Regions from separate parts of the Pseudolysinimonas kribbensis genome, predicted to be linked through region 3. Evidence: predicted binding sites of a transcription regulator. Region 3 holds the regulator's gene; each other region holds the start of a gene.
The links. The regulator HrcA, encoded in region 3, represses chaperone genes, less so after heat shock. The targets are predictions, from matches to a motif close to TTNGCACTCGNNNNNNNCGAGTGCNAA.

Region 1 (5,919 bases), on a different contig from region 3:
GCGGGTCGGACTAGAAGTCCATGCCGCCCGTCGGGTCGCCACCGGCCTGGGCCGAGACCTTCTCGGGCTTGTCGGCGACGACGGCCTCGGTGGTGAGGAACAGGCCCGCGATCGACGCCGCGTTCAGCAGCGCGGAGCGGGTGACCTTCACCGGGTCGTTGATGCCGGCGGCCAGCATGTCGACGTACTCGCCGGTGGCCGCGTTGAGGCCGTGGCCGACCTCGAGGTTGCGCACCTTGTCGACGACGACGCCGGGCTCGAGACCGGCGTTCAGCGCGATCTGCTTGAGCGGCGCGTCGATGGCCACCCTGACGATGTTCGCGCCGGTCGCCTCGTCGCCCTTCAGGCCCTTGACGGCCTTCGAGTCGAACGCGGTCTTGCCGGCCTGGATGAGGGCCACGCCACCACCGGCGACGATGCCCTCCTCGACGGCGGCCTTCGCGTTGCGCACGGCGTCCTCGATGCGGTGCTTGCGCTCCTTGAGCTCGACCTCGGTGGCCGCGCCCGCCTTGATGACGGCGACGCCACCGGCGAGCTTGGCGAGGCGCTCCTGCAGCTTCTCGCGGTCGTAGTCGGAGTCGGTGTTCTCGATCTCCTGACGGATCTGCTTGACGCGGCCGGCGATCGCGTCGGCCTCGCCTGCGCCCTCGACGATCGTGGTCTCGTCCTTGGTGACGATGACCTTGCGCGCCTGGCCGAGCAGGTCGAGGGTCGCGTTCTCGAGCTTGAGACCGACCTCCTCGCTGATGACCTGGCCGCCGGTCAGGATCGCGATGTCCTGCAGCTGCGCCTTGCGGCGGTCGCCGAAGCCGGGGGCCTTGACGGCGACCGACTTGAAGATGCCGCGGATCTTGTTCACGACCAGGGTCGCGAGCGCCTCACCGTCGACGTCCTCGGCGATGATCAGCAGCTGCTTGCCCGCCTGGATCACCTTGTCGACGACCGGGAGCAGGTCCTTGATGTTCGAGATCTTCGAGTTGACGATCAGGATGTACGGGTCCTCGAACACGGCCTCCTGGCGGTCGGGGTCCGTGACGAAGTACTGCGACAGGTAGCCCTTGTCGAAGCGCATTCCCTCGGTCAGCTCGAGCGTGGTGCCGAAGGTGTTCGACTCCTCGACGGTGACGACGCCCTCCTTGCCCACCTTGTCGATGGCCTCGGCGATGAGCTCGCCGATCTCGGGGTCGGCGGCGGAGATGCTCGCGGTGGCGGCGATCTCCTCCTTGGTCTCGATCTCCTTGGCCGAGGCGACGAGCGACTCGACGACCGCGTTGGTCGCCTTCTCGATGCCGCGCTTCAGGCTGATCGGGTCCGCGCCGGCCGCGACGTTGCGCAGGCCCTCGCGCACGAGCGCCTGGGCGAGCACGACCGAGGTGGTGGTGCCGTCACCCGCGACGTCGTCGGTCTTCTTGGCGACCTCCTTGACGAGCTCCGCGCCGATCTTCTCGTACGGGTCGTCGAGTTCGATCTCCTTGGCGATGGAGACGCCGTCGTTGGTGATCGTGGGGGCGCCCCACTTCTTCTCCAGAACGACGTTGCGGCCCCGGGGACCGAGGGTCACGCGGACGGCGTCGGCCAGGATGTTGAGGCCGCGCTCGAGGCCGCGGCGGGCCTCTTCGTCGAAAGCGATGATCTTTGCCATAAGTGTGTGTCGTCCCTCCCGGACGTGGTTCCATGCACTGGATTTGGCACTCGAAACCAGCGAGTGCCAAAAGTCATTCTGGCACTCGGACATGGCGAGTGCAAGGCGAGGCGGATGCCCTCGGCGAACAGCGGCGCGGGAACCTCAGCCCTTGTAGTCCGAGCCCAGCACGACGGTGACCTTCGCGCCGGGGAACGCGTCGCTCAACTGCACCTGGCTCGTGCCGAGCGCCTTGGCGACACCGCGCGAGATGCCTTCGTACTGCGCGTCGGAGTAATACACGACCGTCGTCTTGATGCTCTCGCTCGACGCGTCGGCGAGCGTCGGCACCGGCCATCCCGCGGCCTTGATCGCGGCACCCGCCTTGTCGTCGAGCTGCGCGTCGGGCGTGCCGTTGAGCACCGAGATCGTGAGGGCGGCTGCGACATCGCTCGGCACATCGCTCGGCTCGGCGACCGGCGCCTCGGTCGGCGTGGCCGAGGCGCTCGCCGACGGGCTTCCCCCGTTGCCACCGACCAGCGGCAGGCTCGGCAGCTCGAACGACGGGTCGATCCGAGAGAGCACGAACAGCCCGACGATCACGAGCACCCCCGTGGCCAGCGCCGCCCAGGCGAACGCGATCCAGCCCCGGCCTCGGCGAGCGGGCGCACGATGCGCGCCGACCCGGCCGTCGCCGTCCGGCACATCGTCGAACTGGTCTCGGGGAAAGCTGGCCATCTGCCTAGGTGGTGTCCTCGCGGTGGTCGACACGGAAGGTCCGCGCGGCTCGAGCCCTGACCCGGGTGTCGCGCAGCCGCTGCAGGCGGCGGACGAGGATCGGGTCACGGCGCAGCGCCACCGGTGAGTCCAGCAGCGCGTCGAGCACCTGATAGTAGCGGGCGGCGCTGAGGCCGAACTCCTCGCGGATCGCCGCCTCCTTCGCGCCGAGGCGACCGCTCCAGCGCGCCTCGAAGTCGAGCATCCGGAGCCCCCGCTCGTCGAGACCCTGCTCGTCACCCTGCACGGGCGCGCGCTGCGGTTCGGCGGGCATGGCGCGATGCTAGGCCGGGGCAGCGCTGCGCAGCCGCAGCCTCGCCGGGTGGGAACGATTCGACCGCAGGAGCGGTTGAATGAAGACGACGCACGAATGGAGGGCCGCATGGCCATCGACGACACGACCACCACCGGGCATCAGGTCGAGAAGACCGACGCCGAGTGGCGCGAACAGCTCGATCCGGAGCGCTACGAGGTGCTCCGGCACGCCGCGACGGAGCGCGCATGGACCGGCGAGCTGCTCGACGAGCACCGAGCCGGCCTCTACACCTGCGCCGCCTGCGGGGCGGAACTGTTCAAGAGCGGCACCAAGTTCGACTCCGGCTGCGGCTGGCCGAGCTTCTACGACTCGGTGAACCCGGATGCCGTGGAGCTGCTCGAGGACCGCTCGCTCGGCGTCGTGCGCACCGAGGTGCGCTGCGCGACGTGCGGATCCCACCTGGGTCACGTCTTCGACGACGGATTCGGCACGCCGACGGGCCTGCGCTACTGCATGAACTCCCTGGCGCTCGGCTTCGCCGCGGACGAGCCCACCGCGTGAGCACGGGGCCGGTCGCCGAGGCCCTGCGCCGGAGACGGTCGCAGTCCAAGGTCAGCGACGCGGCGCCCACCTCGCGCGCTCTCCTGCCCCTGATCGAGGCGGCCGGCTCCGTGGCCGACCACTCGGGCCTGCGCCCCTGGCGGATCATCGCGCTGCGCGGCCACGCCCGGGATCGGCTCGGCGCGGCCATGGCCGAGGCGGCCGGCCTCGAGGGACATGCCGCCGAGAAGCTCGCCGCCAAGCCGCTGCGCGCGCCTCTGCTGCTCGCGATCGTCGTGAGCCCGCGGCCGAGCATCAAGGTGCCCGAGTGGGAGCAGGAGGCCGTCGCCGCCGGCGTGGCCCACGCACTGAGCCTCGTGCTCGACGAGGCCGGCTGGGGGGTCATGTGGCGCACCGGACTGCAGACCCGCAGCGAGCCGGTGGCCCGGATGCACGAACTCGCACCCGGGGAACGACTGCTGGGCTGGCTCTACGTCGGCGGACGCGACCGCGACAAGCGCGGGCGGCGCAAGCCGATCCACGCGAAGACGATGCTCACGACCCTCTGACCCTCGCGCGGGCCCGGCGCCCGCGCGCGGCCGGCGGAGCGGGCGCGCCGCAGGAGCGGCGGCGCGCAAGGCTAACCCAGCGAAGCCGGGCGCTCGCGCGCGGCCGGCGGAGCGGGCGCGCCGCAGGAGCGGCGGCGCGCAAGGCTAACCCAGCGAAGCCGGGCGCTCGCACGCGGCCGGCGGAGCGGGCGCGCCGCAGGAGCGGCGGCCCGCGCAAGGCTAACGGAGAGCCTCCTGTCGGATTCGAACCGACGACCTGCCGCTTACAAGGCGGCTGCTCTGGCCAGCTGAGCTAAGGAGGCGGGGCGGCGTCAGCCTACGGCGTCGGCGAGCTCGAGGCCCCGGCGCTGCCCGACGGGCTCGGCGTCGGGGTCGGCGACGGGCTGAACTCGTCGCCCGCGACCTCCTGCATGAACGCGGTGAAGTCCTGCGCGTCGAGGTTGCGGCCGTAGACGAACTGCTTGCCGTTGACCAGGATCGTCGGCGTCTGCTTGATCGAGGGCAGGTTCACCCCGGGCAGCGGACCGCTCAACGCCCGGGTGGTGGCGGACTGGACCCACGACCGGAAGCGGACGTTCTGCACGCACGTGCGCACCTCGGAGAGGTGATCGACCCCCGCCTGGTCCGCGCGTTTCAGCAGCTGGGCCGTCGTGAGCCCGGGACTGCTCTCCTTGGGTTGACGCCGGAAGAGCGCGACATTGAAGTCGAAGAAGTGGTCGGGGGAGAGCTCGGCCACGCACGCCGCTGCGTTCGCCGCCCGCAGCGAGTACTGGGTCCCATCCGACTTGGACGTCAGGATCGCGATCGGGTGGATCTCGACGGTCGCCGCCCCGGACTTCGTGAACGCCCGCAGCCGGGTGTCGTTGGTGCGCATGAACGCGCCGCAGTCCTGACAGAGGTAGTCGACGTAGATCTTGATGTCGAGCACCGTGCGGGGGTTCTTCTTGGAGGCGACCGGCTGCTCGCCGGGCTGGAGCGCCGCGGTCGGCTCCGCCTTCAGGCCCGCGCCGATCTTGACGCCGTCGCTGATCATGTTGAGCGGACCGCGGGCGGTGGGCCGGCTCAGCGAGACCAGCACGGTGGCCACGATCGCGAGGATGAGCACCGTGCCGAGCACGATGCTGCCGGTCACGATCAGCCGCCGCCGGCGATCCTGCTTGCGGTGCTGCTCCCGCAGCGCTCGCGCCCGCTCACGCGCCGCCTGGCGCGCGTCGGACGGGGCCGCGGGGTCACTCATCGATTCTCGTTCTGACTGCGTTTCGGGTTCGGGTCGGGCCCTGCGGTGGGAGGCCGCGACGATGCTAGGTGCCGAGCCTGGGAGCCTACCCGACCATGAGGGTCCGAACGACCTGTGGCATGATGACCCGGTGGCCGTCGGCGACGTCGGCCGCGCTTCCATTCACTACGGATCGTCCGGCACGTACCTGCCGGTGAAGGAGAACACACCCCCATGTCATCTGTCACATTCGACAAGGCGACGCGCATCTACCCCGGCACCAGCCGTCCGGCCGTCGACAAGATCGACCTCGAGGTCGCCGACGGCGAGTTCCTCGTCCTCGTCGGGCCCTCCGGCTGCGGCAAGTCGACCACGCTGCGCATGCTCGCCGGCCTCGAAGAGGTCAACGAGGGCCGCATCCTGATCGGCGACCGCGACGTCACCGACGTGCCGCCGAAGGATCGCGACATCGCGATGGTCTTCCAGAACTACGCGCTCTACCCGCACATGACCGTCGCCGAGAACATGGGCTTCGCGCTCAAGATCGCGGGCATCGGCAAGGAGGAGCGGGCCCAGCGCGTGCAGGAGGCCGCCAAGCTCCTGGACCTCGAGCAGTACCTCGGCCGCAAGCCGAAGGCCCTCTCCGGTGGTCAGCGTCAGCGCGTCGCCATGGGCCGCGCCATCGTCCGTCAGCCCCAGGTCTTCCTCATGGACGAGCCGCTGTCGAACCTCGACGCGAAGCTGCGCGTGCAGACCCGCACCCAGATCGCGTCGCTGCAGCGTCGCCTCGGCGTCACGACCGTCTACGTCACGCACGACCAGACCGAGGCCCTCACCATGGGCGACCGCATCGCGGTGCTCAAGGACGGCGTGCTGCAGCAGGTCGGCACCCCCCGCGACCTGTACGAGAACCCGACCAACGTCTTCGTGGCCGGCTTCA
Region 2 (5,919 bases), on a different contig from region 3:
TCGGCGACCGCGAGGTTCTGTGTCGGGTCGGTCATGCCGTTGTAGAGCCCGATGCCGGACGGGATCGTCCGCGCGCTCGGCCACCATCCGCTCGACGCGCCGCAGAAGCTCTGCGCCCCGAGGGCCGCGTTGGTCGCCTGGTGGCCGAAGATCAGCCCGTTGCAGAGCGTGGTGTTCTGGTACACGGGGTCCGCCGTGTAGGTCGCTCCGCTGCTGCTCGTGTAACCGGCGATCCTGGTTGCGCCCGCGACCGGCGCATTCTGGAAGTCCTCCTGGTAGACGAGGGTTCCGTCGCTCGGCACCCCCGGGTTCCCGGGTGCGGCGCTCGCCGGTTGGGCGACCAGACCCAGGGCCAGGCCGGAGGCGATCAACGCGGCGGCGCCCGCCGCCGCAGCGAGACGCAGCGGCAGCGATCGCAGTGCCGGCAACAGGCCCCGCCTGCCCTGCTTCGAACCAGGTACGGACAGACCGGTCACTCGGATCCCCCTGCGAATCGCGACTCGGCGCTCCCAGCCCCATCCACACCCGTGGATCACGCGAATAGTCGTCAGCATAGCGATCGGCGCGGCCGGCGCCCATGGTTACTCCCGGGGCGTGAAGAGGTCCGTGATGTCGTGCCCGTCGTCGATGTCGGTGAGCACGACATCCCCGGATCGGAGCCGGGTGCCGGAGCGGACGGGCAGGCTGCGTCCGTCCCGGCTCGCGAGCGCCACGCGGGCGAGCTCGTCGGGGAACAGGTCGCCGACCGTGGCGCCGTCGGCGGCCGACCCCGACTCGACGGTGTGGCGCTCGAGGCCGGTGGGCCGGTCCGCGAAGCGGACGTCGAGCGACCAGGGACGCGCCTCCACCTCGCGCATCGGCACCCGGAGCGCTCGGGCCAGCAGCGGCACGAGTCCGCCTTGCACCACGACGGAGAACAGGACGACGACGAAGACGATCCCGTATAGCGTCTGCGCGCCGGGCACGTCGGCACTCACGATGAGCAGCCCGAGCAGGATCGGCACCGCGCCCTTGAGCCCCGCCCAGAGCAGGAACGCGCGCTCGCCCCACCGGATGCGCAACGGGAGGCTCAGTGCACCGACCAGCACCGGCCGAATGATGAACGACAGGATCGCCGCGATGGCGAGTCCGGGCACCAGCACCTCCGGCCGGAGCACGACGTCGAGCCGGATCGTCAGCCCCAGCACCGCGAACGCGACGATCTCGGCCAGGCTGGCGATGCCCGAGGTGAATCGGGTGATCTCCGTCTTGTAGGGCGCGTGCAGGTCGCCGATGAGGATCCCGGCGATGAACACGGCGAGGAACCCCGAGCCGTGGGCGGCGGTGCCCAGACCGTAGAGCAGCCCGGCGGCGGCGATCGCGAAGACCGACGCGAGCGATTCGCTGGGGAGGGTGAGGCGCGACAGCAGCAGTCGCAGGCCGAGCCCTCCGATGATGCCGACCACGGCGCCGATGCCCAGTTGCAGCAGGAATTCGAGCACCCCGCTGCCGACGGCGCCCCACCCCGTGCCGGTGGCGGCGAGCAGGGCGGCCATGATGGCGATCCCCACCGGGTCGTTGGCGCCGGACTCGCCCTCGAGGATCGTGCCGGTGCGGCCGCCGATCTCCTTGCGCCCCAGCACGGAGAAGACGACGGCCGGGTCGGTCGGCGAGAGCGCAGCCCCGAGCAGAAGCGACGCGGTGAGATCGAGCCCGAGCAGGAGATGAGCGGCGAGGGCGACTGCCGCGGCCGTGACGGCGGTGCCGGCGATGCCGAGCCAGAGAATGGGCGCGGCCGAGCCGCGGAAGCGCCGCCAGCCGATGTGCATGCCGCCGTCGAACAGGATGAAGGCGAGCGCGATGCTGACGACCTTCTCGTCGAGCTGTCGTCCGGATTCCGCGACGGGCGGAAGGGCCAGAGCGAGGAGGGCTGCCGCGACCAGGAAGAACGCCGGGGCCGGGATCCGCAGCCGCTGGCTCAGCCGGTTGGAGAGCACCGCGAGGATCACGGCGGCGGCGACGGCGGCCACCACGAGCGCGAAGGCGATCTGATCGGTCATGCGGCTCCAGGGCGTGCGGGGATGGAGCCGACCAGACTTCCCGGCGCACCTGGGGCCAGCGTAGCCGGGCGTCCACCGGCGGAGCACGAGCGGATCGTCGGGCCCGGACTCCGGGCCGCCTGCACGGCACCTTCGGATATGTCGAAAGCACCCACGACACTATTGGCACTCGGCAGCGGAGAGTGCTAATACATCTTCCGTGGCCCCTCGACCGGGACCGCACCCGATGAGGAAGGAGAGATCCATGTCCAACCCGTTCGATGTTCTGAGCCAGCTCGACCGCCTCGCGTCCGGCGTGTTCGACACGGCCCTGACTCCTCGCCTGATGCCCGTCGACCTGTTCCGTGACGGCGACCAGTACGTGCTGTCCGCCGACCTCCCCGGCATCGATCCGGCCAGCGTCGACCTCGACGTGGACGGCCAGCTGCTGACCATCCGCGCGGAGCGCAGGACGCCGGCGAACGACGGCGTGCAGTGGCTGAGCCACGAGCGCCCCGACGGCTCCTACATGCGCCAGTTCACCCTCGGGGACGGCGTCGACGTGGAGCGGATCACCGCGAACTACGAGCACGGCGTGCTGTCGGTCATCATCCCGATGGCCGAGCGCGCCAAGCCCCGCAAGATCGCCGTCGCCGCGGGCGGTGCGGAACAGAAGCAGGTGAGGGCCTGATGAGGCGGCTCGTGGCCGTGCCGCAGGACCCGCGCGATCGCCGCTCCGAGGGCTCCGGGGTGCGGCTTCCGAACCTCGGACGACGGCTCACGCCGCCGCTCGGGGAGCGTCGGCCGTCGCGCACCGGCTGGTCCGGGCGCTTCCCGGGAGGCCCGCCGCTGCGCGCCGCCTGAGCAACCGGGTCCCGGACGCGTCCTCGCGCCCGGGACCCCTCGGCTCGGGTCGGGGCTCATCGATGCCGTCGGACGTCAGGTCGCCGTTCGGATCCTGACCTCGCGCTCCATCCGCTTCTCGTGCCGCCGGCGGCCCTTGATCGCCTCGAGCTCACGGCTCTTCGGCGGCGCGCTCGTCACCAGCTGCTCGAGCATGCGGCGAGTCGCGAGCGCGATCTCGTCGATCGCCTGCTCGAACGCCGCCGCGTTCGCGCGGGAGGGCCGGGTCGACCCGCTGACCTTGCGCACGAACTGGAGCGCGGCCTCCCGTACCTCGTCATCGGTGGTCGGCGGCTCGAAGTTGTGGAGGCACCGGATGTTGCGGCACATGCCGCCGACCATAGTCCGTGAGGAGCGCCGTGGTGCCGTGTCCGAATCCCGCGAGCCCAGGCATCCGGCGATCGTCAGGATCGACAGGTGCGAACACACGACGTGATCAGCCCCGCGATCTTCTACTTCGGCACCCCGGTCGCTCTGCTGAGCACCGTGACCCCGACCTCGCTCCGATGTCGAGCATCTTCTGGCTCGGCCGACGGGCCGTCATCGGCATGTCGCCGCGGTCGCAGACGGCGCTCAACATCCGCGCGACCGGCGAGTGCGTGATCAATCTGCCCTCCGCCGACCTCGTGGATGCCGTCGACCGGCTCGCGCTGACGACCGGCCGCAATCCGGTCTCGGAGCGCAAGGCCTCTGTCGGATACCGGTACGAGCCCGACAAGTTCGGTGTCGCCGGGCTCACTCCCGTGCCCTCCGATCTCGTGCACCCGTTCCGCGTCGCCGAATGCGCGGTCAACCTCGAGGCGCGACTGGTGGTCGACCACCGGTCCGACGCCGATGCCGACTCGATGCGGCCGATGGAGCTCGAGATCGTGCGCACGCACGTCCATCCGCGCATCCGCTCCGACGAGGGGATGCAGCGGGTCGACCCCGATGCATGGCGGCCGCTCATCATGAGCTTCCAGCACTTCTACGGCGTCGGCGAGCGGCTGCACCCCTCCCGGCTCGCCACCATCGGTGAGGAGTGGTACCGGTAGGCGCGGCGGACCGCCGCGTTCGGTCGGCGCACAGCCGAACCGGCTAGATTCGACCCATCTGTTCGATGGGCGAGTCGCCCGCACCTCTGACTGGGAAGTCGGACTTCGATCCCAGGAGAGGCCATGTCCTCCGTTTCGTACACGCGCACCATCTCGGCATCCGCCGCGGGCCCGAACTTCGCCGCGATGTCGCGTGTCGTCCGCGAGACGGGGCTGCTGCGCCGCAGTCGCTGGTTCTACGCCCTCCTGCTCGGCGGGCTGTTCGTCGCGCTCGGCGGGGCCATCACCGGCTTCGTCATGCTGGGCGACTCGTGGTACCAGTTGCTCATCGCCGCGGCACTCGGGCTGATCTTCACACAGTTCGCCTTCCTGTCCCATGAGGCCGCGCACCGCCAGGTGCTCGCATCCGGGCCGGCGAACGACCGCCTCGGGCGGTTCATCGGCACGGCGATGGTGGGCATGAGCTACCAGTGGTGGATGACGAAGCACACCCGCCACCACGCCAACCCGAACCAGCTCGGCAAAGACCCCGACATCGCGGCCGACACGGTCTCCTTCCACCAGGATTCCGCGGCGTCGCGCCGGGGCCTCCTCGCTCTGTTCACGCGGGTGCAGGGCTACGTGTTCTTCCCGCTGCTCTCGGTCGAGGGCGTCAACCTCCACGTGCAGTCCGTGCGCTCGCTCGTCGAGCGCCGCAAGGTGCACGGCCGTGGATTCGAGCTCACCGTGCTCGCTCTGCGCTTCGGGATCCTGCTGAGCGCCGTCTTCCTCGTCCTTCCGCTCGGGATGGCGTTCGCCTTCCTCGGTGTGCAGCTCGCCGTGTTCGGCATCTACATGGGGGCCACGTTCGCCCCGAATCACGTCGGCATGCCGTTCGTGGCGCGCGACGCGAAGCTCGACTTCCTCTCCAAGCAGGTGCTGACCTCGCGCAACATCACGGGCGGCTGGGCGATGACGCTCCTCATGGGCGGCCTCAACTACCAGGTCGAGCACCACCTCTTCCCGAGCATGTCGCGACCGCACCTCGCCCGGGCCCGCGACATCGTGCGCGAGCACTGCGAGCAGCACGACGTCCCCTACACCGAGTCGACGCTCCCGGCCGCCTGGCATCGGGTGATCGAGCACCTCAACACGGTCGGCGGAGCCGCTCCGCGGATCTTCGAGTGCCCCGTCGCCGCGCGCTACAGCGCGGGCTGAGCCGGCCCGTACCCCGGGGGATACCTCAAGAGCGCTTGCCCAGCACGAAGCGCTGGATCGCGATCACGGCGGCGCCGCGGCACCACTGTGAGTCGTCGCCTGAGGTGCTGACGAGGTCAGGCGTACGCGCTCTCGGGTCGCGGTCGAGCGCGATGCCCTCCCGAATCGCGTCGGCAGCCACGTCGGTCAGGCCGATGCCCTCACCACCCAGCACGATGCGCTCGGCAGCGGTGAGATTCGCCACGGCCGCGATCAGGCGGCCGAGCGCGCGACCGGCATCGTCGACGACGCGCAATGCAGCGGAGTCGCCCGACGATGCGAGTTGCAGCGCCTCCGGGTAGTCGACGACGCGACCGACTGCAGCGGAGACCGCCTGGCTGATGGCGGTCGAGGTGAGCACGCTGCGCGCGCACCCGCGATGGCCTGCCGGGCACACCGGGCCGAAGGGATCCAGCGGCCAGTGGCCGACGAGCCCGAGTCCCGAGTCGCCGTCGACGACGACATCGCCGTGGATGACGAGGCCGTACCCGACTCCGGCACCCAGGGTGATGACGGCGAAGCGGTCGAGGCCGCGCCCGACCCCGAACCAGTGCTGCGCCTCGGTGAACGCGACGACGTCGTTCTCGATGACGACAGGAAGATCGGTCTCGTGCTCGACCATGCTCCCGAGGGGCACGTCCTCCCATCCGAGGAACGGGGCGCTGCGCACGGTGCCGTGGTCGGCAACCAATCCGCCGATCCCGATCCCGACGGCCGTCGGGGTCGGC
Region 3 (5,919 bases):
GCTCGGCAAGGACTACTTCGAGAGCAAGGGCATCGCGGTCGGAGCGACCGGAACGCTGAGCGGCAGCGCCTTCGGCACCGGCGCCGCCGGGCAGGCGCTCCTCGCGCTGCGGCAGGACTTCCTCACCGACGACAGCCGCGAGCGCACCACCCTCGGCGCCCTGCAGTACTACGCGGGGCTCGGCATCACGACGCACTTCGACTCCGGCGCCTTCCACACCGACGAGCCGAGCGGCGCCATCTTCAACGAGAACAAGTACACGATGCACAAGCCGTTCCTCGCGCTGAACCGGGCCCAGAAGCTGCCGGTGCGCCTGCGCGTGGACTTCGCCGAGGAGGACATGGATGCCTCGGTGCCGCAACTGACGCAGCGGCTGAAGGACTCGTTCCCGTTCTTCGGCAACGACATGCTCCGCACCGGTGCGATCGGCGAGTGGACGGCCGGCGGCCTCACCGGCATGGGAACGCCGGTCTGGCTCGAGGGCACGCGGGCGGTCGCGAAGGCGCGCTGGCGCAATGAGAACCACTCGCTGACGACCGCCGACTTCAAGGCCATCATCGACGGCTGGAACCAGGTCAACCAGGAGTTCCCGATCACGGACCTGCGGTGGGTCGTCGCGCATGTGCCGTTCATCACCGCCGAGTACGTGCAGAAGCTCAAGGGCCTCGGCGGCGGTCTCAAGGTCGGCTGGGGTGCGGTGCGCAGCGGCGCCCTGCAGGGTCCGCCCTACCGGACGATCCTGTCGAGCGGGATCCCGACGGCCTACCACTCCGACGGCGGTGACATCACCGTCATCAACCCCTGGCTGAACCTGTACACGATGGTCACGGGCAAGAACCTCCGCGGAGACCTCATCAACGAGGGGCAGGCGATCAGCCGCGTCGACGCCATCCGTCTCGCCACCTCGACGTCCTCGTGGTTCCTGCAGGAGGATGACCTGGGCGACGGGATCAAGGTCGGCAACCACGCGGATCTCGCCGTGCTCGACCGCGACTTCTTCTCGGTGCCCGAGTCGCAGATCACCGGCACGAAGTCGGTGCTCACCATCGTGGGCGGCGACATCGTGCACGATGCGGGCGTGCTGCCCGCACCGCGCGGCGGCTGGGAGGACGGGCTCCACCGGTACGGCCACTAGGGCGCCGGTCCGGTCGGCGGCGCGATGCCCGCCGCCGGCCGGACCCGCTCAGCCGCGCCCGACGGGAACTGCGAGGATCGGGTCATGCCGTCAGCGCTGCCCATCGCGGATCCCGCCCCGGCCGATGGGATGCTGCCCGCATCGGCGGCCGCGGGCTGGCGCGAGCGCGATCTGGGCGTCTACGTGCACGTGCCGTTCTGCCGGGTGCGTTGCGGGTACTGCGACTTCAACACGTACACGGCGCAGGAGATCCGGGGGGTCAGGCAGAGCGACTACCCCGGTCAGGCGATCGCCGAGCTGGACCTCGCACAGCGGGTGCTCGGTGCGATGGCGCGTCCCGCGGCGACGGTGTTCTTCGGCGGGGGCACGCCGACCCTGCTGCCGGCCGAGGCCCTCGGCCGGATGCTGGCCGGCATCCGGGATCGCTTCGGGCTCGCCCCCGGTGCGGAGGTCACGACCGAGGCGAACCCCGACTCGGTCGACGCCGCCGCGCTCGCGCAGCTCGCCGAGGCGGGCTTCACCCGCGTGAGCTTCGGCATGCAGTCGGCGGTGCCGCACGTGCTCGCCACCCTCGACCGCACGCACGACCCCGAGCGCATCCCCCTCGTCGTGCAGTGGGCGCGCGAGGCCGGGCTGCAGGTCAGCCTCGACCTCATCTACGGCACGCCGGGGGAGTCGCTCGAGGACTGGGCCGCGTCGATCGACCTCGCGCTCGCGCAGCGTCCGGATCACCTGAGCGCGTACGCGCTCATCGTCGAGCCCGGCACGCGCCTGCACCGCGACATCGCGCGCGGGCGCATCGCCCAGCCCGATGACGACCTCCAGGCCGACATGTACGACCTCGCCGACGAGCGGCTGACGGATGCCGGCCTCGCCTGGTACGAGGTGAGCAACTGGGCGACCGACCCCGCGCATCGCTCCCGGCACAACCTCGCCTACTGGACGGGGCAGGACTGGTGGGGCGTCGGCCCGGGCGCGCACAGCCACGTCGGCGGGGTGCGCTGGTGGAATGTCAAGCATCCGGCGGCGTACGCGGAGCGGATCGCGGGCGGAGCGTCACCGGCGGCGGGCCGCGAGACGCTGGACGACGACGCCCGGCGACTCGAGCGCATCCTGCTGGGCACGCGCATCGCCGACGGGCTGCCGATCGAGGCGCTCGAGCAGAACGGGCGCTCCGCGGTCGCGGCGCTCATCGCGGAGGGACTCGTCGACGGTCGCACGGCGATCGACGGTCGGGTCGCGCTCACCCGCCGGGGCCGGCTGCTCGCGGATGCCGTAGTGCGCCGCCTCACCTGACCCCCCCCGCGCGCAGAAGCGCCGGGCCCCGAAGGACCCGGCGCCTCGAGCGTCGCGCGCTACTTGATGACGCGGATCGCGAAGGGGTAGCGGTAGCTGGTCTTCTGGCCGCCGCTGAGCTGCACGCCGCCGATGATCGAGAAGATCAGGTTGACGATGAGCGCCGCCCAGGCGATGAGGCCGAGCAGGAGGCTGATGATCCAGCCGACGAACGGGATGAAGGCGAAGAAGATCGAGAGGATCCAGGCCGCGACGACGATCACCGAGATGTTGATCGTCCAGTTCAGGTTCTCCTTGCTCTGCTCGGCGATGCGCGGACCGCGGTCCTTGAACGCGAAGTAGAAGATCAGCGCCGGGATGAGAAGGATGATGTTGAGGAACGTCGCCAGCGTGGCGTACTGCTTGTCCTCGGCCTCCGAGAACGGAGCAGCCGGCTGCGGCTGAGGTGCAGGGGCGGCAGGCTCGGTCATGGGTAGTTGCCTTTCGTTGGGTGCTGTCGACTTCGACAGCGGGGAAAGTGCACGGGCTCGCGCTCGTCGCGTCCCGTGGGGAGCGGCACAAGCACGACCACAAGATAGCGGCACCGGGAACGGCGAGGCAACGATTTCGTCACGCGCCTGCGGCTACGATTGGCAGTCGGTATCGTCGAGTGCTAAGCGATGGAGGGCGGTGGCCATGGTCTCGGAACGCGGACTCGCAGTGCTCCGGGTCATCGTGCAGGACTACGTCGCCTCCCGTGAACCGGTCGGGTCGAAGTCGATCGTCGAGCGGCACGCCTTCGGGGTCTCGTCGGCGACCATCCGCAACGACATGGCGCTGCTCGAGGAGGAGGAGCTCATCGCGGCCCCGCACACCTCGTCCGGGCGGGTGCCGACCGACAAGGGCTACCGCGTCTTCGTCGACGAGCTGACCGAGCTGCGCCCGCTGACGAACGCGCAGCGCACGGCGATCGAGACGTTCCTCGGCGACGCGGTCGACCTCGACGACGTGCTCGCGCGCACCGTGCGCACCCTCTCGCAGCTCACGAACCAGGTCGCGCTCGCGCAGTACCCATCGTTCGGCAGCGCCCGGGTGCGGCACATCGAGGTGGTCGGACTCGCGCCCACCCGCCTCATGACCGTGCTGATCACCGACACCGGTCGGGTCGATCAGCGCCTCGTCGAGGTGCCGCAGCCGCTCGACGCGGAGGGCGTCGCCGCGCTGCGCGAGCGCCTCAACGAGCAGCTGGGCGGGCTCGCGCTCGCCGAGGCCGCGGGTCGGCTGCACGCGCTCCCGGATGCCTTCCCGCCCGAGCGCGCCGACGTCGTCAACGCCGTGGTCGGCAGCCTCGGCGAGCAGGTCGCCGCCAACCGGCAGGACCGCCTGGTGATGGCGGGGGCCGCGAACCTCGCCCGCACCGAGGGCGACTTCACCGGCAGCATCTTCCCCGTGCTCGAGGCGATCGAGCAGCAGGTCACGTTGCTGCACCTGTTCTCGGAGATGGAGCTCGAGGACGACGCGGTGCAGACGCGCATCGGCCGGGAGATGGCCGGGTACGGCCTCGGCGAGGCGAGCGTGGTCGCGAGCGGGTATACGGCATCCGGCGGCAGCGTCGCGCACCTCGGGGTGCTCGGCCCGACCCGCATGGACTATTCGAACAACATGGCAGCCGTCCGCGCGGTCGCGCGGTATCTCAGCCGGCTGCTCGGTGAGGACTAGATAACGCGTGGCTGACCACTACGAGACCCTCGGCGTCTCTCGCGATGCGAGCCCCGAGGAGATCAAGAAGGCGTACCGCCGGCTTGCACGGGAGCTGCATCCCGACGTCAATCCGAGCGAGGAGGCGTCCGAGCGCTTCAAGGGCGTGACGCACGCGTACGACGTGCTGAGCGATCCGGAGCAGCGCGAGCGCTACGACCTCGGCGGGTCCGGCAACCCGTTCAGCGGCGGCGCCAGCGGAGGCTTCGGGTTCGGCGACATCTTCGAGACGTTCTTCGGCGCGGCGCAGCAGCGCTCGAGCGGGCCGCGATCGCGCCGCGAGCGGGGTCAGGACGCCCTGCTGCGCATCGAGGTCGAGCTCGCCGACGTCGTGTTCGGCGTCGCGCGCGAGTTCGAGGTCGACACGGCCGTGGTCTGCCCGACCTGCTCCGGTTCGTGCTGCGCGCCCGGCACCCAGCCGGTGACCTGCGACATCTGCGGCGGCACGGGGTCGATCCAGCGCACCGTGCGCTCGCTTCTCGGCAACGTCATGACGTCGTCGCCGTGCGGCACGTGCCGCGGCTACGGCACCGTGATCCCGAACCCGTGCCCGACGTGCGCCGGCCAGGGTCGCGTGCGGGCCAAGCGCACCGTGCACGTCGACGTGCCCTCCGGCGTCGACACGGGGCTGCGGCTGCACCTGCCCGGCGAGGGCGAGGCCGGCCCCGCCGGCGGCCCGAACGGCGACCTCTATCTCGAGGTGAAGGTCAAGCATCACGACACGTTCAGCCGCAGCGGCGACGACCTGCTCGCGACGCTCGAGGTGCAGATGACGGATGCCGTGCTCGGCACCACCGCGACGCTGCAGGGGCTCGACGGCGAGGTCTCGGTCGAGGTGAAGCCGGGCACCCAGAGCGCCGACATCGTCACGGTCAAGGATCGTGGCATCACCCGGCTGCGCGGCGGCGGGCGGGGCGATCTGAAGGTCGGCATCCAGGTCGTCACTCCCGTGCGGCTGAACAGCAAGGAGCAGGAGCTCATGAAGCAGTTCGCGGCGTCGCGGCGCCCGGTGCCTCCCGAGTTCTCGACCTTCCAGCAGGGCCTGTTCGCGAAGCTGCGCGACCGCTTCCTCAACATCTGACGCCGCACGCCCGACGCCGCCGCGATCCGGTTCCCATTCCGAAATGCAGGAGCGGCGCGCCCTGCAAGCGGCTGACCGCCCGCGGACACGGCATCCGGGTGCCTTCCCTCCTGCATTTCGGAAGGGATGACTCGAGCGTCGCCCGCGAGTGGGAGGGTGGAGACGTGGCCTCCCTGTACCTGGATCCCGACCTGGAGCCGGCGGATGCCGAGGTCGGCGCCCGCGTGCGCCTGCGGGGTGACGAGGCGCGGCACGCGATCGCCGTCGCGCGCGTGCGCCCGGGGGAGCGGCTCGCCATCGCCGACGGCGCCGGGTTCGTGGTGCGGGGTCCCGTCGTCGACGTCGCCTCCGGTGAGCTCAGCATCGAGGTCGACGACGTGCAGCACGACCCGGAGCCCGAGCCGCGGCTCTGGCTCGCCCAGGCTCTCGCGAAGGGCGACCGCGACGAGCTCGCCATCCAGGCGGCGACCGAGCTCGGCGTGAGCGGCGTGATCCCCTGGCAGGCCGACCGGTCGGTGTCGCGCTGGGACGGTCCGAAGGCGGCGAAGGGACGGGAGCGCTGGGCGGCGATCGTGCGCGAGGCGACGAAGCAGTCGATCCGGTCGCGGGTTCCCGAGGTGCTGCCGCTCGGGTCGCCGCTGCCGGGGCTCGTGCTCGTGCTCGAGCCGGC

Region 1: the regulator HrcA is predicted to act here: its motif matches at 1,686-1,712, upstream of groL (chaperonin GroEL).
Region 2: the regulator HrcA is predicted to act here: its motif matches at 2,202-2,228, upstream of ABD285_RS05295 (Hsp20/alpha crystallin family protein).

The regions. Positions count from the first base shown of each region.
Region 1 covers NZ_BAAAQO010000001.1:11,340-17,258, forward strand. The annotation lists gene groL (chaperonin GroEL) at 11-1,642, opposite strand; gene ABD285_RS00065 (LytR C-terminal domain-containing protein) at 1,787-2,359, opposite strand; gene ABD285_RS00070 (DUF3263 domain-containing protein) at 2,364-2,672, opposite strand; gene msrB (peptide-methionine (R)-S-oxide reductase MsrB) at 2,781-3,215, shown strand; gene ABD285_RS00080 (nitroreductase family protein) at 3,212-3,763, shown strand; tRNA gene ABD285_RS00085 (tRNA-Thr) at 3,992-4,065, opposite strand; gene ABD285_RS00090 (DsbA family protein) at 4,080-5,000, opposite strand; gene ABD285_RS00095 (ABC transporter ATP-binding protein) at 5,214-5,919, shown strand, end outside.
Region 2 covers NZ_BAAAQO010000002.1:941,191-947,109, forward strand. The annotation lists gene ABD285_RS05285 (DUF7507 domain-containing protein) at 1-428, opposite strand, end outside; gene ABD285_RS05290 (cation:proton antiporter domain-containing protein) at 582-2,039, opposite strand; gene ABD285_RS05295 (Hsp20/alpha crystallin family protein) at 2,284-2,709, shown strand; gene ABD285_RS05300 (hypothetical protein) at 2,709-2,882, shown strand; gene ABD285_RS05305 (DUF2277 domain-containing protein) at 2,958-3,251, opposite strand; gene ABD285_RS05310 (flavin reductase family protein) at 3,428-3,955, shown strand; gene ABD285_RS05315 (fatty acid desaturase family protein) at 4,079-5,152, shown strand; gene ABD285_RS05320 (ROK family transcriptional regulator) at 5,178-5,919, opposite strand, start outside.
Region 3 covers NZ_BAAAQO010000004.1:551,464-557,382, reverse strand. The annotation lists gene ABD285_RS13265 (amidohydrolase family protein) at 1-1,135, shown strand, start outside; gene hemW (radical SAM family heme chaperone HemW) at 1,220-2,431, shown strand; gene ABD285_RS13255 (DUF4870 domain-containing protein) at 2,491-2,901, opposite strand; gene hrcA (heat-inducible transcriptional repressor HrcA) at 3,107-4,129, shown strand; gene dnaJ (molecular chaperone DnaJ) at 4,137-5,249, shown strand; gene ABD285_RS13240 (16S rRNA (uracil(1498)-N(3))-methyltransferase) at 5,414-5,919, shown strand, end outside.